4 regions of the Gordonia sp. SL306 genome follow, and region 1 is predicted to be linked to each of the others. Evidence: predicted binding sites of a transcription regulator. Region 1 holds the regulator's gene; each other region holds the start of a gene.
The links. Region 1 encodes LexA, which represses DNA repair genes until DNA is damaged. Its sites were predicted from a motif close to CGAACANNTGTTCG; they were not measured.
Positions count from the first base shown of each region.

Region 1 (5,382 bases):
GGTCCGACGAGTTGTGGCCGGCCAGCGCGGCCGCGATCGGGATGCTGTGGGTGATCAGGGTCAGACGGCGGTCACGTGGCAGGGCGAGGGCGGCCTGGAAGGTGGTGGTGCCGGCGTCGAAGAACACGGAACCACCGTCCGGTGGGAGGAACCGGATCGCCGCACGGCCGATGGCGACCTTCTCATGCGTGTGGGTCATCTGGCGTTCGTCGATGCCGAGCTCGCCGATCACCGGCGTGGAACCCGGCCGAACCGCGCCGCCGTGTACCCGCTGAAGATGTCCTGCGCGCTCGAGGGTTGCGAGATCCCGACGCACCGTCTCACTGGTCACGTCGAACAGCGTGGCCAACGCGGTGACCGACGCGCGGCCATTGGCCCGCACCTGATCGGCGATCGCCTGCTGACGTTCTTCGGCGTACACGGATGTCCTCGTCTGTTGGAATCTGTGGATTTCAATGTTGCTATATCTGTGTTTACGCCTGTTTATGTTGACAAGTCAAGGTTTTCTTGTAACTTGAATCACATAACTTTCAGTTACGGGCCCATTCCACATGCGCTCCGCTGCTCGATACAGGCCAGTGAGTCCGGGACGGGATCGGTTCCCGGACCGACGGACAGATAGGACTTCGGTGACACAGACACAGGTTTTGCAGGGGACACCGGTGGTGGCCGGAAAGGCCTTCGGTCCGGCCATCTGGCCGGGCGCCCGCCCGGAATACGACCCGAGCGCAGAGGACGCCGTCGCCGAGGACGAGCGTGAGGTCGAGACCAAACGCTTCACCGACGCCGCGGCGGCGGTGGCGGGACGGCTCCGGGAGCGGGCCTCGCATGCCTCGGGCGCCGCGTCGGAGGTGCTCGTGGCGACCGCCGGCCTGGCCGAGGACCGCGGTTGGGTCGGTGCGGCGTCGGCGTTGATCGCCAAGGGCACCCCCGCGCCGGCTGCGGCCGTGGCGGCGACCGAACAGTTCGCCGCGATGTTCACCAAGCTCGGCGGACTGATGGCCGAGCGGGTCACCGATCTCAACGACGTCCGCGATCGGGTGGTCGCCGAGTTGCTCGGGATACCCGAGCCCGGCGTACCGGAACCGCCCGTGCCGTCGGTGCTGCTCGCCGACGATCTCGCCCCGGCGGACACCGCCGGGCTCGATCCGACGCTGATCACCGCGCTCGTCACGCGTCTCGGAGGTCCCACGAGTCACACCGCGATCATTGCCCGCCAGTTGGGGATTCCATGCGTGGTGGCAGTGGGTGAGCTCGCCACCGTGGCCGTCGGCACCACGGTGCTCGTCGACGGCACGGCGGGCACTCTGGAGGTCGAACCCGACGAGGCGAGGGCGCTGGCCGGCGTCGACGAGAGTCGTCGCAAGGCCGCCGCGGTGGCGTCGTGGACGGGACCCGGGACGACCGCGGACGGGCATCCGGTCTCGGTGCTCGCGAATGTCGCCGACGGAGCGTCGGCACGAAACGCATCCGGTCATCCCGTCGAGGGTGTCGGATTGTTCCGCACGGAGCTGGCGTTCCTCGAGCGGGCCGAGGCCCCGACGATCGCCGAGCAGACAACGTTGTACCGCGAGGTGATCGACGCATTCGCCGATCAGAAAGTGGTGATCCGGACGCTCGACGCCGGGTCGGACAAGCCGCTCAAATTCGTGACCCAGCTCAACGAGGCCAATCCGGCGCTGGGTGTGCGGGGCAATCGCATCGCGATCGACCATCCCGAGATCCGCGCGGCGCAGCTCGATGCGATCGCAGCCGCTGCTCAGGAGAGCGGAGCCACGCCATGGGTGATGGCCCCGATGATCGCATCGCCTTCCGAGGCAGCGGAATTCGCGGGCGAAGTGCGGCGCCGTGGATTGATCGCGGGGGTGATGGTCGAGGTGCCCGCCGCTGCGATCCTGGCTCCCGCGATCATGGCGGAGGTCGACTTCGTCTCGATCGGCACCAATGATCTGACGCAGTACACGATGGCCGCGGATCGGATGTCCGCCGAACTCGCCACACTGACGGATCCGTGGCAGCCTGCGGCGCTGGCACTGATCGACATGGTTGCCCGCGCCGGTCAGGCGGCGGGCAAACCGGTCGGAGTGTGCGGTGAGGCGGCCGCCGACCCGCTGCTGGCATGTGTACTCGTCGGCATGGGCGTCAGTTCATTGTCCGCGGCGCCCGCCGCGGCTGCGCCGGTCGGGGCTCGCCTCTCGGAGGTGACCCTCGACCAGTGCCGGTCAGCCGCGCAAGCAGTGCTGAAAACCGCCGATCCCGCGGAGGCCCGTGCGGTCGCGGCCGCGGCGCTCGGTGGCTGACTCTCGGCCGCCGATCCTCACACGCGCCGCATCACGGTGACGACCTTGCCGAGGATCGCGGCCTCGTCGCCCGGGATGGGATCGAAGAGGTCGTTGTGCGGCATCAGCCACACGTGACCGTCCTTGCGCTTGAACGTCTTCACGGTGGCCTCGCCGTCGATCATGGCCGCGACGATGTCGCCGTTGTCTGCGACGTTCTGCTGCCGGACCACGACCCAGTCGCCGTCGCAGATGGCGGCGTCGATCATCGACTCGCCGACGACGCGCAGCAGGAACAGCGATCCCTCTCCGACCAGTTCTCGAGGTAGCGGGAACACGTCCTCGACGGCCTGCTCGGCCAGGATCGGTCCGCCTGCGGCGATCCGCCCGAGCACGGGCACGAACGTCGGTGTGGGCAATTCCTGACCGTCGGCCAGTCCGGCCGCCGCGCCGCCGGGCGGGGTGTGGTCGCCGTCCTGGATGTTGACCGCGCGCGGCCGGTTGTGGTCGCGCTTGAGCAATCCCTTGCGTTCCAGGGTGCGGAGTTGATGCGCCACCGACGACGTGGACGTCAGTCCGACGGCGTCGCCGATCTCGCGGATGCTGGGCGGGTAGCCACGCTCTCGCACGGACTGACGGATGAACTCCAGGACCCCGCGCTGCCGGGCGGTGAGAGCCGCCTCGGCGACCTCGGGTTCGGCGACGACGGGTGCCGGCTCCGACGAGTCGTCGGGGGCGTCTGCGGTCTCGTGGATCCCGCGGGTGGCTCCACGCCGCCCGCCGGCCTTGTCGCTCATCGCTGAGTCCTTCCTGTCGGCTGTTGCATCGTCGGCTGCCGCCGGAACCGGGTTCGCCTCGCAAAATCGCTGGTCGATCGGTTGTCTCACGGCCGAGGTTAACCGAACCTGCCGACAGGTTCAAACATTTGTTCGACGCGTGTCGAGACTTTGTCGGCGCAGCGTGCTACAAATCGAACATGCGTTCCATCGAACATGTGATCGAGGGAACGGTCGATTCGGATCCCAGGAGGACACGATGAGCACAGCCACCTTGACCCGCGAGACGTCCGTCCGCGAGACACCCGCGCGCCACGTGCCGAGCAGTGGCACCCTGACCCGCGAGACACCGGCGCTGGCGCCGCGACGGCCGGTCACCTCCGGCGTCGGTTCGCGTCCGAGGCGCGGCGCGAGGGTCGAGCCGACCCGTCCGGCCGACCGTCGTCCGGACGGTCGATACAACGCGGGCACGACGATCGTCGGCACCCGGTGTGCGGCACCGGCAGATGAGCGGCGGGTCTACGCACGACGTCGTGCGGCCGCGCTTGCCGTGCTGGTCGGGGGAGCGCTGGCCGCGCTCGTCTGGGTCGTCGCGATCGTCGGGTCGAACTACGCCGCGTCCGTCGCCCCGCAGCCGGTGGGCACCGAGGTGGTGCACGTCCGGCAGGGCGACACCCTGAGCTCGATCGCCGATCGGGTGGCGCCGGATCTGCCGCGCCAGTCGGTCATCGATCAGATCGTCGAGCGCAACGCCTTGGCCTCCTCGGGACTCCGGGTCGGTCAGGCACTGATCGCGCCCGCATACCGCTGAGCAACGGACGGTATTCTCATGGCACAGGTTCCAGCCGGAAACCGGCACGGCGTAGCGAGCATCCGGTGCGCCGGAGTGTCCCGAGACGTGCGTGAGGACAACATGCGCTGCCCGTTTTGTAAGAACGAAGACACCAAGGTCATCGACTCGCGTGTCGCCGATGAAGGGCAGGCGATCCGACGGCGCCGTTCGTGTGCGGAGTGTGGTCGCCGGTTCTCGACGGTGGAGAGCGCCGTGCTGTCGGTGGCGAAACGCAACGGGGTCACCGAACCGTTCAGCCGCGAGAAGGTGATGCGCGGAGTTCGTCGGGCCTGCCAGGGGCGTGCCGTGGCCGAAGACGCCCTCGCCCAGCTCGCGCAGCAGGTCGAGGATGCGGTGCGCGCATCCGGATCGGCCGAGATCCCCAGCAACGAGGTGGGATTGGCGATCCTCAAACCGTTGCGTGAGCTCGACGAGGTGGCCTATCTCCGATTTGCGTCGGTGTACCGCTCGTTCGACTCGCTCGAGGACTTCCAGCGCGAGATCGACGACCTGCAGGGCGACCTGACGCACGAGAAGACAGTGGACGCTGCGGGGCCGACCGTCTCCGAATGACGGCGTCGGAGCGGTGCGCTCAATGGAACACGTCCAGTGCGCGCATCGCCCGCTTCTCGGAGATCGGATAGGCGGTACCGAGTCGCTGCGAGAAGAGACCGACCCGGAGTTCCTCGACCATCCAATGGGCATACTCGTTGAAGGCATCGCGCCGGCCGACGGGGAGCTGCGCGACTCGCTGATTCCAGTGTGCGATCACCCGGTCGACCGCGGCGAGGGCATCGCGATCGCGGGTCGTTGATCCCATGAGATCGGCCAATCGATTCTCCGCCGCCTGGAGATAGCGAGGGATCTCGGTGAGATGTCTGCGTGGGGTCGCGGCCACGAATCCGTCGAAGACGAGGTTCTCCAGTTGCTCGGCCACGTCGTCGGCAGCGACGGACCCGCTGTCCTGGTCGATCTCCGATCGGAGGGGGGCGAGATGCCGGAGAATGTCCGTGGCGAGCGCGAAATACTCAGGGGCCGCGTCGGTCACAGTCGTTCTGAGGTCATCGCGGAGCCGCGCGAACTGGCCGGGCGTCCGGATGACGGTGAGGTCTCGGGTGGCCACGGCGTCACGGACCGCGCGCCGGGTGCAATCGGCCGGCAGATCGTCGGGTCGTCGATACGGGCTCTGACTCAGCGCCAGCCGTCCGGCCGGGTCGAGGGTTCCGGTGATCTTCTTGGGGAGCGTCGGGATCGTCGTCTCCAACAACACGATCACCGCGTCGGTCAGCTTGCGGTCGCGTTCGGCCGCGGTGACGGACTCGGTCCGCGTGACACCGGTTGCCCGTCCAGCGTCGTCCCGCACGACGTCGAGTCCCGGATAGCGGGTGATCGTCTGGCCGGCAACCGTTGTGGTGGTGGTGTCGGGTAGATCGCCGATGCCATCGTCGGTCCAGGAGGTGTGGACGGCGCGGGGACGTGAGGTGTCGTCGTGCCC
Region 1 covers NZ_CP113063.1:4,744,871-4,750,252, forward strand. The annotation lists gene OVA31_RS21740 (DeoR/GlpR family DNA-binding transcription regulator) at 1-421, opposite strand, end outside; gene OVA31_RS21745 (putative PEP-binding protein) at 630-2,300, shown strand; gene lexA (transcriptional repressor LexA) at 2,318-3,076, opposite strand; gene OVA31_RS21755 (LysM peptidoglycan-binding domain-containing protein) at 3,315-3,866, shown strand; gene nrdR (transcriptional regulator NrdR) at 3,969-4,460, shown strand; gene hrpA (ATP-dependent RNA helicase HrpA) at 4,480-5,382, opposite strand, start outside.

Region 2 (5,382 bases), 1.1 Mb from region 1:
GCCGCGCGGGATCTGGCGGTGCGGCTCGAGGAACTGCCGGTCCGGTGGGGGATCGGGGTTTCCTACGGGATGTCGTTCGCGGGCAATGTCGGTGCCGAACAGCGCTACGAGTACACCGTCATCGGAGATCCGGTCAACGAGTGCGCGCGGCTGTCCGAACTCGCGAAGACATCCGCCGTCCCGGTTCTGGCCGGTGACGCTGCCGTCGGCGCTGCGGGAGATGAGGCGGAGGAGTGGAGTTCGGTTGGCAGCCGGACATTGCGCGGTCGGCCGCGGCCGACGGAGGTGTTCGCCCCGGCGGCGCTGATCGTCGAGCCGGCGAACCCGTCGGTCGGCGGGGTGCTCTCGGGCCTGCTCCGGCCGGCGCGGCGCGTGGGGCTGACCGGGATGATGCGCCTGCCGTCCGGGTTTCTCGGCCGTTGACGGCCATCGGCGACGTCAATAGCGTGGACCGCATCATTCGCCGAGCAGGGGGTTGTGAGCATGAGTGGTTGGTCGACATCGGACATCCCGGATCAGTCCGGACGCACGGTGGTCATCACCGGCGCCAACAGCGGTCTTGGTGCGGAGACCGCGAAGGCGCTGGCTGAGGCGGGTGCAGAGGTGATCCTCGCGTGTCGTAACGCGCAGAAGGCCGATGTGGTGGCGCGGGAGATCGGGTCCGCGGCGACCGTGGCCCAACTCGACCTCGCCGATCTCGACTCGGTGCGTGCCTTCGCCGACGGTCTCACCGGGGCCGACGTGCTGATCAACAATGCGGGAGTGATGGCGATCCCGCTCGGTCGCACGGCGCAGGGATTCGAGATGCAGATGGGCACAAATCATCTCGGCCACTTCGCGTTGACCGCGCTGGTCCTGCCGAAGATCACCGGACGGGTCGTGACGCTGTCGTCGACGATGCATCAGATGGGACGAATCGACCTCGGGGACCTCAACTGGGACAAGCGACGTTATCGGCGCTGGCGAGCGTACGGCGACTCCAAGCTGGCCAACCTCATGTTCGGCAAGGAGCTGGCCGATCGACTTGCCGCCGCCGGGTCTGCGACGGCGTCGCTGATCGCGCACCCCGGTTATGCCGCAACCGAACTGCAGGGCAAGTCCGGGACGGTCGAGGACGTGTTCATGAATGCGGCAAACAAGATTTTCGCGCAGTCGGCCGCAGCGGGGGCACTGCCGTCGCTGTATGCCGCGACGTCCCCCGATGCCACGAGCGGTACCTTCTACGGGCCCACCCAGATGTTCGGTGCCCACGGCGCCCCGGGGATCTCCGGGTACAACAAGCGTGCCGACGACAAGGCCATCCGCGATGGTCTGTGGACGACCTCGGAGAAGTTGACAGACATCGGCTTCCAGATCTGACGCCGGTGTGCAGGCGCCCGGGCTACTGGACGTCGAACTTGATGGAGTTCGAGGCTCCGGAGATGGTGTCGGTGACGCTGATCGAGTAGGAACCCGGAGCGCGGAGGAGGAACGTCTTCGCCGAGGTGCAGTCCTGAGTCTTGGTCAGCTGCGCCTTCTTCGGGACCTTCGGTCCCGACAGGCGGACCTCCATGCGGCACTGGTTGCCGTCGACCACGGGACCGGCGTCGATGGTCGAGTTCCACCGCACGCCGAGCTGTGCGTTCTTCGGGTACACGCCCGGTGAGATCGCCTGTGCCTTGGGCGCATACGCCCACACGTTGATGGACTTCACGCCATTGGTCGCATCGGGGCGGCCGAGCTTGCCGAAATGCTGCGGCTTCGAGCTCGACGACCCGAGGGCGGAGCTGCCGGCGTTCAGGAGATCGGAACTGCCCGACCCTGAGCTTCCCGCGCCCGCACTGCCGAAGAGAGTGTCCAGTGGACCGGCCGTTGCCGGGGCGGCGGCGGTGGCGATCGCGGCGGCGGCCAGAATGGCGACGGCGGCAGACTGTCGGATCATGATTCTCTTTTCGGCTCGGCCCCAGGGCGGTGACAACGCCCCCGATTCAACCACCCGACCAGGATGGGAAAGATATCGGGTTGGGTCGATGTCGGGTCTGTCGGATCCCGCCGCTACCAGACGCCGGGCGGGCGGAACTGCACACTGATGCGGGGACCGACGCCGGGCGATTTGGGCACCGCGTGTTCCCACGTCCGTTGACAGCTCCCACCCATCACCAGCAGATCCCCGGGCCCGACCACGAACCGCACCGACGATCCGCCGCCGCGGGGCCGCAACATCAGCGGGCGCGGGGAGCCGAGGGAGACGATGGCCACCATCGTGTCCGCGGTGGATCCGCGGCCGATCCGGTCGCCGTGCCAGGCGACGCTGTCGGAGCCGTCGCGATACAGACACAGTCCCGCGGTCGCGAAACCCTCGGGCAGTTCGTCGCGGTAGTGCCGCGACAGCCGCTCACGTGCTTCGCGGAGCAGGGGATCGGGGAATGCCGCCGCCTCGAGGTAGGTCGAGACGAGTCGCGGGACGTCGACGACGCGGTCGTACATCCGTCGACGTTCGGTGCGCCAGTCGGCCTTCTCGCGCAGCGCGTCGAAGAGCAGATCGGAGCCGGCGATCCAGCCCGGTCGCAGATCGACCCACGCGCCGTCGGTGAGCATGCGGCGAGTGGTCGCGTCGAGATCTCCGATACTCGTCTGGTCGCACTGCTGATCGAAGAGTGAACGCTGGATGCCCGCGGTCATGCCCAACAGGCTACCGCATGATGCGAACATGTGTTCGATGATGTGCATCGCACCCGTATGGCGCCGAGGGGTCCGCCACAAATGTCCATTTTGTGGTGGCGAACAGCCGAGTCTTTCGGTATCCAGTAACAAGTGGAAGTCACTAACATTTTTGGTGGCTTCTGTTTGTTGGGCTCGTGCGAAGGGAAGACCATGGCGTCGTTGTTGTTCCGGGTCGGGAGGTTCTCCTTCCGGCACAAGTGGTGGGTGATCGCGGTGTGGTTGCTCGCTGCCGTGACCGTCGCCGGTCTCGTCGGTGCGTTGAGCCCGAAGTTCGCGAAGGACTTCAGCCTGCCCGGTACCGATTCGGGAACCGCGACGTCGCAGGTCGAGAAGTACTTCCCCGACGTGATGAAACAGCAGTCGCAGGCATCGACCAGTGTGCTGGTGGCCGCCGACGACGGACTGGCGGCACACTCGTCGCAGATCGATGCGCTGGTCGCCGATCTGCACAAGCTGCCCGAGTTGACCGACGGCACGACCGTCGTGAACCCGACCACGGTGGCCAAGGCGCAACCGGCGCTCGCCTCGTCCGTCCTCGGCGACGACGGCAAGGTCGGTCTGATCCAGGTCCGGCAGAGCATCGAGATGATGGACCTCACGGTCGACCAGAAGGATCAGCTCAAGGAGATCCTCGCCGATCACCGCGGTGGCGGGCTACGCGTGGAGGCGACGGGCTCCCTGATGCAGGTGCAGGAAGCGGGCGGCAAGGCCGAACTGATCGGTTTCGCGGTGGCCTTCGTGGTGATGATCGTTGCCTTCGGCGCGCTCGTCGCCGCATTCATCCCGCTCGTCACCGGATTGGTCGGCGTGATGATCACCATCATGCTGCTCACGCTCGGGGCCAAGTTCATGAGCATCAACCAGACGGCCACCGGCATCGTCACGATGCTCGGCATCGCCGTCTCGATCGACTACGCCCTGTTCATCGTGTCGCGCTATCGCAGTGAACGACAGCGCGGTGGGAGTGCCGCCGATGCCGCGGGCAGAGCAGTCGGCACGGCCGGGTCGGCGGTCGTGTTCGCCGGGCTGACCGTGATCATCGCGGTGGTGGCACTGATGGTCGTCGGTATCCCGCTGATCACCCAGATGGGTATGGGCGCGGCGGTCGCCGTCGCGGTGGCGGTCCTCGCCGCACTGACCCTGATCCCGGCGTTGCTCGGCGCCGTCGGACGGTTCGCATTCGCACCCCGTATCCCGTGGATCAAACATGCCGAGCCGTCGGAGAACTCCGAGACCGTCGGCGTGAAGTTCGGCCGCACCGTCGTGAAGCGTCCGTTGCCGTTCATCATCGCGGGCCTGGCCGTCCTCGTGCTGGCCGCGATCCCGGCCACGAAGCTCGAGTTGGGGATGTCGATGACCACCGACGACGAGGCGGCGGCACAATCGCTGCTGCAGCGCGGCTTCGGTGAGGGCATCAACGGTCCGCTGCTGGTGGTGGTGCACACCGAGAACGGTGACGTCACCGTGGCCGCCGCGCAGACCGTCGAACACATCAAGACGCTCCCCGACGTCGCCAACACCAACACCCTGACCTGGGTGGGCAACGGCGCGACGCAACCTCAGGTCGGCGCGAACACCGCACTCATCTCGGTGACGCCGACGAGTGCACCGTCGGATGCGGCCACCCATGATCTGATGGAGCAGATCCGCGACTACACGCCGGTCGTGGAGACCACGGGTGCGCAACTGCACGTGGGTGGGCAGACGGCGATCATGTCGGATCTGTCGGCGAAGCTCGACAAGGCCCTGATTCCCTACCTCATCGTGGTGGTGGGCCTGGCCTTCCTGATCATGATCGCGGTGTTCCGATCGATCTGGGTCCCGTTGATCGGCACCGTCGGCTTCATCTTCTCGGTGCTGGCGACGTTCGGTGTGACCGTGGCGATCTTCCAGGAAGGCAACTTCGGGCTCATCAGCCACACCCAGCCTATCCTGTCGTTCCTGCCGATCTTCCTGATCGGGGTGGTCTTCGGCCTTGCCATGGACTACCAGGTGTTCCTCGTGACGCGTATGCGTGAGGAGTACATCCACGGGATGTCGGCGAAGGACGCCATCATCGCGGGCTATCGGCACGGTGCACGAGTGGTGACCTCGGCGGCGATCATCATGATCAGTGTGTTCGCCGCGTTCATGCTGTCCCCGGACACGACGTCCAAGATGATCGGGTTCGCACTCGCGGTCGCGGTTGCCTTCGACGCCTTCATCATTCGGATGATGGTCGTACCGGCGATCATCGCATTGCTCGGAGATCGCGCCTGGGGCCTCCCGAGATGGTTGGATCGACTCGTGGTGAACTTCGACATCGAGGGCGGCGCCGTCCGCGACCGTGGACTGACGGACTCCGACACCGAGGCGACACCACGGGAGCCAGTGGGTTCGGCAAGCTGATTCGAGGAGGTCGGGAGCATGGCCACACCGACGACGGCCCCGGGCGTCAGTCCGGGGCGTCGCATCGGGTTGCGGGAGAAGAACAAGATCCGCACCCGCAAGGCGATCCGCGAGGCGGCGATGGGGCTCTTCGCCGAGCACGGTTACACGCAGACCACCGTCGAACAGATCGCCCGTGAGGCCGAGGTCTCCCACACCACCTTCTTCAGGTATTTCGCATCGAAAGAACAGGTGGTCATCTCCGACGACCTCGAGGAGGCGAGGGCCGCGGCGACCGCCGCGATTCCCCCG
Region 2 covers NZ_CP113063.1:3,627,032-3,632,413, forward strand. The annotation lists gene OVA31_RS16620 (adenylate/guanylate cyclase domain-containing protein) at 1-423, shown strand, start outside; gene OVA31_RS16625 (oxidoreductase) at 484-1,359, shown strand; gene OVA31_RS16630 (hypothetical protein) at 1,382-1,921, opposite strand; gene OVA31_RS16635 (alpha-ketoglutarate-dependent dioxygenase AlkB) at 2,035-2,661, opposite strand; gene OVA31_RS16640 (MMPL family transporter) at 2,854-5,091, shown strand; gene OVA31_RS16645 (TetR family transcriptional regulator) at 5,110-5,382, shown strand, end outside.
Region 2: OVA31_RS16635 (alpha-ketoglutarate-dependent dioxygenase AlkB) is a predicted target of LexA. The motif match lies at 2,685-2,698, and genes of this name have one in related genera.

Region 3 (5,382 bases), 2.6 Mb from region 1:
GCCGGCGACAAGGGCGGTCGACGCGGCGACCGCGACGGCGGCCAGGGTGGTGGTCAGTCTCTTGGTGAATCGTGCACGGCGCATGGCTGCGCTCCTCCATCTCGCTGATGACGTGGGTACGGCCTGAGGCCGACGTCATTGACGGTAGGAAGGCGCAGTTGCCCGACCGTAACGCGGGAATCAAAGATGATTACGCAAGTGGTCTTACCAATCTGCCTGTCGAGGTCGCGGCGTCCTCGTCAATGACCGGGCTGGTCGCCGCGCGTCGCCGACGCACCCGGGCGATGGTCGCACCGTCTCCGCCGAACAGGTCGCCGCCGATCCGGGACAGGTGATCGGTCATGGCGTCGGCCGCACCATCTTCGTCGCCGAGCGCGATCGCCTCGAGGATCTGCCGGTGCTCGTCGGCCTGCACGTCGGACTGGTTGGTGGTGGCGCTCGACCCGTTGAGCAGCGCCCACATCGGGTGCGACGCCACGTCGACCAGTTGTCTCGTCATCCCGGCGATCACCGAATTGCCGCAGTAGCCGGCCAGTTCCGAGTGGAATGCCTGGCTGAGCTGGAAGTAGCTGCCGAATCGCCGTTCCCGCACCGGCTCGGCATCGCCGAGGTCGGACGCGTCGATCAGGGCATTGAGCCGCCGGATCTCGTCGAGATCCAGCCGTCCGGCGCACATCCGCGCCATGGTGGGTTCCAGGTGCAGTCGCGCCTCGAGAAGATCCTGCGGCGTGGCGTCGAGCAGTCCGAGCGCGGGATTCTGCAGGTGATGGCCGCGCTCGGTGATGTAACAGCCTGAGCCACGTCGGATCTCGACCACACCGAACAACTCCAACGCCAGCAGGGCGTCCCGCACCGTCGGGCGCGACGTGCCGCATTCGACGGCCAGGTCACGTTCATTGGGCAGCCGGTCCCCCGGGCTCAGCCGGCCCGCACTGATGGATGTGAGCACCTGGTTGACCACCTGCATGTACTTGCGGCCAACCCCGGGGACCTGTGGGATGAGTTCGGACACGAAGGTCAGGATAGTTGGTCTGACCAGTTCGCATCGTTTGAGTATTCCGACGGCGTATCCGCTATTCAAGGTCTGCCCATTCCCGCCCGGACACATTCAGCAGCACCCGTGAATACACGGTTGCGCAAACCGAAAATGCCCGATAATCTGAATCTATCGAACATACGTTCGAGTCCGGGCATCAGGGGGTGCAGCGCGGTGAACACCACAGATTCGCAGACCGAGATCGTTGCGCTGTACGCCGAGTTGCACAGCGTTCTCGACCGAATCAGCGTTGCGTCTTCCACACCCGCCTCCGATCTGGAAGTCATTGAAGCCGCCGAGTCTCATGAACGCGCCGTGAAGCGGATGAGCTGGATCGGACACCGCCGAGTACTCGACGTGTCCGACCGGGCAGCGCACATCAAGGCCGGGTACCGATCGCTGTATGCATTCATGGCGGCCCGGTTGCGGATCACGAACCCAACTCGGCGCCGGCGGCACATGGAAGCTGTCGCACAGATGTACTCGATGCAGGGCGAATTGCTCCCTCCTGCGTGCCCGGCCACTGCCGCTGCGCTGGCAGAGGGAGCCGTCGGCCCCGACCACGTCGAGGAGATCCTGAAAACGCTGCGCCACATCCCATCGTCGGTCTCCACCGAAGACAAGGTCGCCGCCGAGTCCCAGCTGGCGCAGCACGCCCGCGAGTTCGATCCGGCAACCGTTGCTCGACTCGGTGCACAGGTGATCGCTCATCTGGACCCCGACGGAAGTCTCACCGACGACCGCGATCGGGCGCGTCGGCGCAGCTTGAGTCTTGGCAAACAAGACCCGCAATCGATGAGCACCCTGAGTGGCACACTCGACCCGATCACCCGAGCGATGTTCGACACTCTTCTCGATGCGTGGGCCGCACCGGGTATGAACAATCCCGATGACGAGAGTTCACCGCGCGGCGGCAAGGTCGATGCTGACTCGAAGATCCTCAAAGAGGCTGCGCGACAGGATATGCGCTCGCAGTCCAAACGGAACCACGACGCGCTCACCGCTCTGCTGAAAGCGGCGCTCGGTGGTGGCGTGCTAGGAAAGAGCCACCGCGGATTGCCGCCGCATCTGATCGTCAAGATCACCGAATCCGAGCTGCGCGAGCGCGCCGGACTCGGCGAAACTGCCGGTGGTGCACATCTTCCCATCAAAGATGTCATCGAGCTGGCGGCCGAGGCACAACATCATCTGGCAGTGTTCGCCGATCACAGCCCTGAGATTCTCTACCTCGGCGAAGCTCAGCGGCTCGCCAACCAGTCGCAGCGATTCGCGCTGTTCGCCCGTGACGGCGCCGGATGCACCTGCCCTGACTGCACACAGCCGTTCACCCGCCTGGAAATCCACCACGCCGAACGGGACTGGGCCGACGGAGGCTGGACAGACGTCTCGGACCTCGCCGGGGCGTGCCCGAAACACAACCGGATGGTCGGCCCAAAGGTCGGACAGTGGACGACCCACATCATCCGGGAAGGCCCCGACACCGGTCGGCCGGCGTGGACTCTCAACAGCGACGGCACTGGACCCCCGAACTCGCCGAGGGTCAACCGCATCCACCACGTCGGCGAGAACCTCGACCGACTACTCCGCGGTGTGTCACCGCCCCCGACCATCGACTCACGGCGCGAGGACATGTCGCGCGAGGAACGACGCCGCGTGCAGAACGCGGTTTCCATGGGATGGCTGGTACGTGCCGTCCGGTGGGAGGATCTCGGCCTGGCCGGATGATGTTCGTGGCCGCGTCGACCTGGGAACATCCGCAAACGCTACGCTCTCAGGCATGAATTCTGGGATGACGGGGCGTCCATCGCAAGCTGGGTCGATGGCTTCCGGGTCGCATCGCGAGCTTCCGGTCCCACTGGTCGGCGCGATCTGTCTGATGTACTTCGGCGCCGTCGTCCAGATCGCGGGTTTGGTCGCTGCCCTCACCGCCATGAACACGGCGGCACTGAAGGTTCGCACCCAGCATGCGCAGGGTTCGGGACTCGCCGACGCAGACCTGGAAGGTTCGGTCGATACGGGCCTCGGCGCGGGCGTCGCTGTCGCCATCGTCGTCAGCGCGATCGCTGTCGGGCTGTGGATCTGGATGGCCCGCGCCAACGCTCGCGGGCAGACCTGGGCCCGGAGCACTGCGACCACGCTCGCTGTCCTCGGCACGGTGTTCGGCCTCTTCTCGGCGGTCCGCGCCGACACTGATTTCACGATGATCACCAACTTCGTGATGTGCGTTCTCGCAGTGGGCATCATCGTGTTGTTGCATCGTCCGGACTCACGCGAGTACTACGAAGCGATGTCGCGGTAGGACACCGGACTGCGCCGGTGAGCGGGCATGTTCGCCACGCATTCCGTCGCCGAAGCGGTCTTCCTCTCCACGCGTGTGGTGGTCATGGCGCCGCGACCGGGACGGATTCTCGACGTAGTCGACATCCCGTTCGACTATCCACGTTCCCGTGGCCTGCGTTTCGGACCGGAGTTCAACGAGATCTGCGCACATATCGACAATCAACTACGGGAGGTCGTGCTGTGACCCGTGCATCGGAGGTCGTCACCGTGCGAGCAACCGGGACCGCGGAGATCGAGGTCGCCGACGTCGAGGAGGGATCGCCCACCGCCGCGCGGTCGCACAGCAGCGCCAGTAGCGGCTCGACGGGACTGGACTTGCGGTGCTCGGACGTGTCCTCGGTCCGGCAGCGGTATTCGTCGCGGTGCTGGGTCTGTGGTCGCTGGTGAGTTACGTGATCCTGCCCGAGCAACGGAGGTTTCTGGTGCCGCCGCCGGGCGATGTGTTCGCCGCTGCGCTCACCGGACCGGAAGCAGCGCACATGTGGTCGGCGCTGGGACGCACGACCGTCGTCGCGCTCGTCGGCCTGGCGATCGCCTTCGTGGTTGGTGTCGGGTGGGCTGTCGTGATGTCGCAGGCACGCTGGATCGAGAACTCGCTGTTCCCCTATGCGGTGGTGCTGCAGTGTATTCCGATCCTCGCCGTGGTGCCGGTGGTCGGATTCTGGTTCGGCTTCGGGTTCGTGTCCCGGGTGTTGGTGTGCGTGCTCATCGCCCTGTTCCCCATCGTATCCAACACTCTGTTCGGATTGCGCTCTGTCGACGTGGGTCACCGCGACCTGTTCGCGTTGCACTGCACGAGCAGGTGGGTTCGCCTGCGCAAGTTGGAGATTCCGTCGGCGCTGCCGGGGCTCTTCGCCGGGCTACGCATCTCGGCCGGGCTGTCGGTGGTCGGAGCGGTGGTCGGCGACTTCTTCTACAAACAGAACTCGCCGGGCATCGGCATCCTGATGGACACCTACCGTGCTCGACGCGAGTCGGCGGAGTTGTTCGCGGCCGCCAGCCTCGCGTCCCTGCTCGGCGTGTCGGTCTTCGTGGTGTTCGGGTGGATCGGACAGCGGGTGGTGGGACGCTGGTCTCGCGCGTGAGGTGTTTCTCCACGGCGCTGGTCGACTCATATCCTCACACGAACACCGGAACCGTCGTATGCAGTGGCGCTCCTGCGTAGCGGTCCACGACCTTGTTCAGCTCGAACTGCACGTATTGCAGGTTGGCGCCGACCACCTGTGACCGGAGGTGACGGACCTATGACGGGCGCCGTGTCACACGCGCGGTGCTTACGCTGGTCATACGCTCATCGGCGGCGCGCGCTAAGGGTTGACCTCGATCTGGGCTAACACAGTCGTTAGGATGCGCGGTCGCCTCCGCGACGCTGATGACCCCGGAAAGATACGGTAACAGGCGCTGCGAGGCGCGGCGTCCGAAGATTGCGGTGGATACGGCGCCATCCGGCAGCGCCCTATCCACGCCGGTTTTAGCGGCATTCAGCGCTGCCCCTCACCCACCCACGGCGACGCGCAAGCTGTCTTGCCGATTCGAGCCGCAATGTCCCGGAACATGTAATCCGGACTCTTGCGATGACGGCAGCGGACGACAGTTCCGTGCCGAGACTTAGTCGGGATCGAGGAAGAAACGTACGTGATTGACCGACTAGGTTCTATTCGGCCTACAGGTCGCAGTCGACATGGGTCCACTCGTTGACGTAGAACCACTGCCGAACTTTTCCGTCCCAGATCACTCCGCGATAGACACGGTGGGAGTAGTCGGGCCAAAACTGAATGTCGTACTTTGTCGTGCTCGATAGCTGCCATCCCGCGTTGTTGGACGCCTTGATGTACTTTGTGCGGCACCAGACGCTGTCCTTGGGAGTGAGTGGTGGACGGGGCCCCCCGTAGTTGAAGCGTGGGACGCTGAGCCTTGGAACCTTCGGCCAGCCGCAGCCCCAATTCAGGCTCCCGTCAGGCTTGTACGCGCTGCATGCCGCCTGAGCGTCAGGGGTTCCCGAATGG
Region 3 covers NZ_CP113063.1:2,188,955-2,194,336, forward strand. The annotation lists gene OVA31_RS10050 (ABC transporter substrate-binding protein) at 1-84, opposite strand, end outside; gene OVA31_RS10055 (FadR/GntR family transcriptional regulator) at 191-1,012, opposite strand; gene OVA31_RS10060 (HNH endonuclease signature motif containing protein) at 1,211-2,761, shown strand; gene OVA31_RS10065 (hypothetical protein) at 2,856-3,335, shown strand; gene OVA31_RS10070 (hypothetical protein) at 3,363-3,560, shown strand; gene OVA31_RS10075 (ABC transporter permease) at 3,697-4,461, shown strand.
Region 3: OVA31_RS10060 (HNH endonuclease signature motif containing protein) is a predicted target of LexA. The motif match lies at 1,170-1,183, and genes of this name have one in related genera.

Region 4 (5,382 bases), 2.1 Mb from region 1:
CACGTGAGAGAGAGGACAACAGCATGAGATTCGCGACCGTCACCGTCGACGGGGACGCGAGCGCCGCGGTGGTCACCGACGACGCCGTGTACCTCCTCGATCAGGGCAGGCAGATGATCGACGTGATCGGGCAGGGCCTCGACGGTGCGTTGGCCGAAGGTGCTCGCGCCGTTGCACGTGGCCGCCGCATCGACCACTCGGATGTCGCGTTCGAGGCTCCCTTGCAACCGCCCAGCATCCGGGACTTCGTCGCGTTCGCCGAACACGTCGAAGGTGTCCGTGCGTCCATGCAGGGGGCAGACGGCGTACCTGACGCCTGGTGTGACGCACCGCATTTCTACTTCACCAATCCGTATGCGGTGGTCGGTCCAAACGCCGTCGTCAGGGCCCCGGGTGGCTCCGAGCAACTCGACTTCGAGCTCGAGGTGGCTGCGGTCGTCGGTACCGCGGGCAGCGATGTCGCGGTCGGTGCGGCCGCCGATCATATCTTCGGCTACACCATCCTGAACGACTGGTCGGCGCGCGATCTGCAGCGACGCGAGATGGAGATCGGACTCGGTCCGGCCAAGGGCAAGGATTTCGCGAACTCGCTCGGCCCGGTCATCGTGACCGCCGACGAGTTCACCGATCACGTCGACGACGACGGGTTTCTGGACCTCGCCTGCACCGCGCGCGTCAACGGTGAGGAGATCGGTTCCGACGTCACCGCCAACATGGGCTGGTCGTTTGCGGCGATGGTGGCTTTCGCCTCGCGCGACAGCGCGGTCCGGCCCGGTGATGTGCTGGGTTCCGGGACCATCGGCAACGGGGGTTGCCTGGCCGAACTATGGGGCCGCCGTGGCACTCTCGACCCATCGCCACTACACCGCGGTGACGTCGTCGAGCTGACCGTCGAGGGCATCGGAACTCTGCGCAACACCATCGGCTCGCCACGGCCGGCAGGCGTGCCGCTGCCGGCACCACGCACCACAGATCAGCAACGTCGCCGGGCCGAGCACGCCGGGCAGTCGCTGACCACGACAGGAGGCATGACACATGACCGCTGAGACCACCCAGCCGTCATCGACGGCCCTGGATCGAACCGACCCTGAAGGCGCGATCGCGGCCGCGGCCGCACGATGCTCCAACTGGGGCCGTTGGGGTGAGGACGACGTCCACGGCACCCTCAACCACATCACCGCCGCCGACCGCCTGCGGGCGGCTGGATTGGTGCGGACCGGGGAGACCCTCAGTCTTGCATTGCCGTTCGACATGGACGGTCCGCAGAAAGGGTGGCGACGACGCACCAATCCGGTGCACACCATGCTCGACACGGGCATCGAGGCGGAGGCCGGGATTCAGGGATTCCCGCACGGCCTCGGTGGGGCCGACGACGTGATCGCCATGCCGCTTCAGTGCTCGACGCAGTGGGATGGGCTCGGCCACATCTTCGATCACGGTCGGGCGTGGAACGGCAGGCGATCCGGTCAGGTGGTGACCTCCGAAGGCGATCGGGTCACCGGCATCGAGACCGCGGCCGGGCGCATGGTGGGCCGCGGAGTACTCCTCGATGTCGGGCGGGAGATCGGCGACGACGGGGAACTACCCGACGGCTTCGCGATCCTGCCCGAGCACCTGGACCGGACGATCGAGGCGCAGGGATCGGATTCGGCCGTCGGGCGCGCCGACTTCGTCTGTGTGCGCACCGGACAGCTCACCCGCGCCCTACGGGACGGATGGGGTGAATACGCCGGAGGCCCTGCTCCAGGTCTGTCGTTCACCACCGCGGATTGGCTGCGCGACCACGAAATCGCCGGGATCACTACCGATACATGGGGATTCGAGGTCCGCCCGAACGAGTTCGACGTCGCTTTCCAGCCATTGCATCAGGTCGTGATCCCTCACATCGGGCTCTACATCGGCGAGATGTGGAACCTCGACGGACTCGCCGCCGCATGCCGGGCGGACGGTCGTTTCGAGTTCATGCTCGTGGCGCCACCGTTGCCGATCACCGGCGCTGTCGGGTCGCCGATCAATCCGATGGCCATCAGGTGAGCCCCCCGTTGGTCGAGTAGCCCGCGAGGTACGAGCGAGCGTATCGAGACCACCTCCACAGCAAAATCTTTCACCACCTCACTCAGGAGTAGACGATGTTCGAATATTTCACCGGCAAGAATTACGTATGGAACTTCGCGGTGGTCGGCGCGCTCAACAGCGGCGGACGAATCGACGAGGTGGACCGGGCCTGCCGCCCGCTCCTCGACATCGCCAAGGGTAACGAGGACGTCGGCACCGTCGACTTCCTGAACTCGTGGACGGCGATGGTCGACCAGTTGGTGTCCGCCGCCGACGACGACGCGAAGAAAGGGCACGCGCGCACGGCCGGGCAGGCGTACGTGCGCGCCGCCAACTATCTGATCACTGCGGAACGTATGCAGCAGGCCGGAACCCCGGAACGGGAAGCAACCTATCAGCGGTGCCTGGACCTGATGGAACTGTCCTTCGAGCTGAACGACCCCCTGACACGTCGTGTGGCAATCCCATTCCGCGACACCACACTCCCGGCGTACTTCACCAAACCCGCGACCACCGACGGCCGGCCGACCCCGGTCATGATCCAGTGGAACGGTCTGGACAGCACCAAGGAGCACATGTACGTCTCGGAGCACAATCAGGAGTTGGCCGCGCGCGGCATCGCGACCCTGATGGTCGACACCCCGGGATCGGGTGAGGCACTGCGCAAGCAGGGACTCACCTCTCAGGTGAACACCGAGGAATGGGCAGCGGCGTGCGTCGACTTCCTGGAGGAGGACCCCACCATCGACGCCTCGCGGATCGGTATCGTCGGCTGGTCGCTCGGTGGCTACTACGCGCCACGTGCCGCCGCATTCGAGAAGCGGCTCGCGCTGTGTGTCGCCTGGGGTGCCAACCACAACTGGGGTCAGGTGCAACGCCGCCGTGTCGAGCGCGAGGGCGAGCGCCCGGTGCCGCACTACTGGGATCACGTCATGTGGGTCTGGGGCGAAACCGACCTCGATGCCTTCCTCGAGATGGCCGACGGCATCCACCTCGACGGTGTCGTCGAGAAGATCGACGTTCCCTTCCTGATCGCACACGGCGCCAACGATCGACAGATCCCAGTGGACTTGGCGCGACGCTCGTTCGATCAGGCGACCAACAGCCCCAAGCGCGAATTGCGCATCTTCACCGCGGACGAGGGCGGTGCCGAACACATCGGCCTCGATGATCTCGGTCATGTGAGTGACTTCGTCGCGAATTGGGTTGCGGACACGTTTGCCGAACTCGACGCTGCGGAGCGGTGACCGGGTGTGGGCATGCAGCGCGTGAACATTGACTGACTGAAGCTCTTGCGCGGGCGCCTCGGATCCCGCTAGAGTTCGAACATGCGTTCGAACGAACGGGATCGGGGGTCCGCCACATGAGCGAGTCCGACTCCGATCGTGCCCATGCGTCTGGTGGTGACGGTGGTGAGGTCGATGTGGCGGCGGTGGCCGGACAGTGGTTGCCGCGGGGCATGTTTCAGCAACATCATCCGCGCAGTCATGACGACCTGCTCGAGCGACAGGCCGAGTTGGCCACGGCCGCCGCGGCGTCGGTCGGTGATCTGCCCGCCGGTGAGAATGTGGTGGAGCTCTACCGCGAGTTCCATCACCTGCTCGACCGCATCGCCGGCGTCGACACCACCAGCGCCTCGCCCGCCGATCTGGTGGCGGTGGCCGCCGAACACGAACGTGCCGCCCGGCGGATGAGTTCGATCGGACACCGCCGGGTCATGGACGTCTGCGACCGCGACGCCCACACCGCCGCCGGCTACCGCTCACTGCACAACTTCATGGCCGAACGGCTGCGCATCGGCGACCTACGCCACCGCAAAGAACAAATGGCCGCGGTCTCGCAGATGTACAACCTGCAGGGCGAATTGCTCGCCCCGCGCTTCCCGCAGACGGCCGCCGCGCTGGCCGACGGCGCGATCGGACCCGACCACGTACACACCATCGTGAACGCCATGGCACGCATCCCGGCCGCGGTGGCACCCGGCCTGGTGGAGGCGGCCGAAGCCAGTCTGGCCTACTTCGCCCGCGACTTCTCCCCGAAAACACTCACCGACCTCGGCGCCCGCATCCTGGGCCACCTCGACCCCGACGGCACCGTGACCGACCAGCGTGACCGCGCCCGCCAACGCCGCCTGCTGCTGAGCAAACAAGACGCCCAACAAATGAGCCGGCTGACCGCCACCCTGGACCCGACCACCCGCGCCATGTTCAACGTCGTACTCGCCGCCTGGGCCGCACCCGGCATGAACAACCCCGACGACACGCAATCACCCACCGGACAACGCGAACACGCCGACCCCGACACCCTCGCCGAGGCCGCCGCCCGCGATGCCCGCACCCCCGAACAACGCAACCACGACGCGTTGCGCGCCCTGCTCGACTACATCCTGAAAAGCGGTGGACTCGGCGACAGTCACCGCGGACTGCCACCCCACCTGATCATCGCGATCACCGAACAGGAACTACGCGAACGGGCCGGCCTCGGCCACACCACCACCGGCGCCACCCTGCCCATCGCCGACATCGTCGAACTCGCCGCCCACGCCGACCTGCACCTGGCCGTATTCGCCGACCACACCCGCGAAGTCCTGCACCTGGGCACCGCGAAACGATTCGCCAACCAAGCCCAACGCCTGGCACTCTTCGCCCGCGACGGCGCCCACTGCACCCACCCCGACTGCGACATGCCGTTCAGCCACACCGACATCCACCACGCCGAACGCGACTGGGCCGACGGCGGCCGCACCGACATCGACGCCCTCGCCGCCGCGTGTCCCACCCACAACCGCATGGTCGGACCCAAACCCGGACAATTCACCACCCACATCGTCGCCGACGGACCCGACGCCGGCCGCCCCGCCTGGACCCGCAACACCGACGGCACCGGACCACCCAACCCACCACGCATCAACCGACGCAACCACATCGCCGACACCCTCCGACACCACCTCGACGACAGCGGACTCTCAGGTGACACCCCCGCACGCCCAAAAGAAGTGGCCCCACCCGACTACCGATACGCCGGACCCATGCGCTTCACCCGACTCGTACACGACGGCATCACAGTCGAAATCCTCACACCAGACGACCTCGACCTGGCCCGGTAGCTGTCGACCTGGTTCACGTGGGCAGCGTCGCGCGTCCGATCATTCATGACGTGCTGCGCAGGATCACCAACTCCTGCGTGGCCCGCGTCATCGCGACGTAGCGATCGACTGCCCCTTCGATGCCGCTCCCGAATCTCTCCGGATCGACGATGACAACCAGGTCGAACTCGAGGCCCTTCGCATGTTCGGGTGTGAGTGAGCGTACTCGTGGCCGCTCGGCG
Region 4 covers NZ_CP113063.1:2,690,735-2,696,116, forward strand. The annotation lists gene OVA31_RS12295 (fumarylacetoacetate hydrolase family protein) at 24-1,046, shown strand; gene OVA31_RS12300 (cyclase family protein) at 1,036-2,034, shown strand; gene OVA31_RS12305 (alpha/beta hydrolase family protein) at 2,130-3,302, shown strand; gene OVA31_RS12310 (HNH endonuclease signature motif containing protein) at 3,419-5,161, shown strand; gene helR (RNA polymerase recycling motor ATPase HelR) at 5,205-5,382, opposite strand, start outside.
Region 4: OVA31_RS12310 (HNH endonuclease signature motif containing protein) is a predicted target of LexA. The motif match lies at 3,379-3,392, and genes of this name have one in related genera.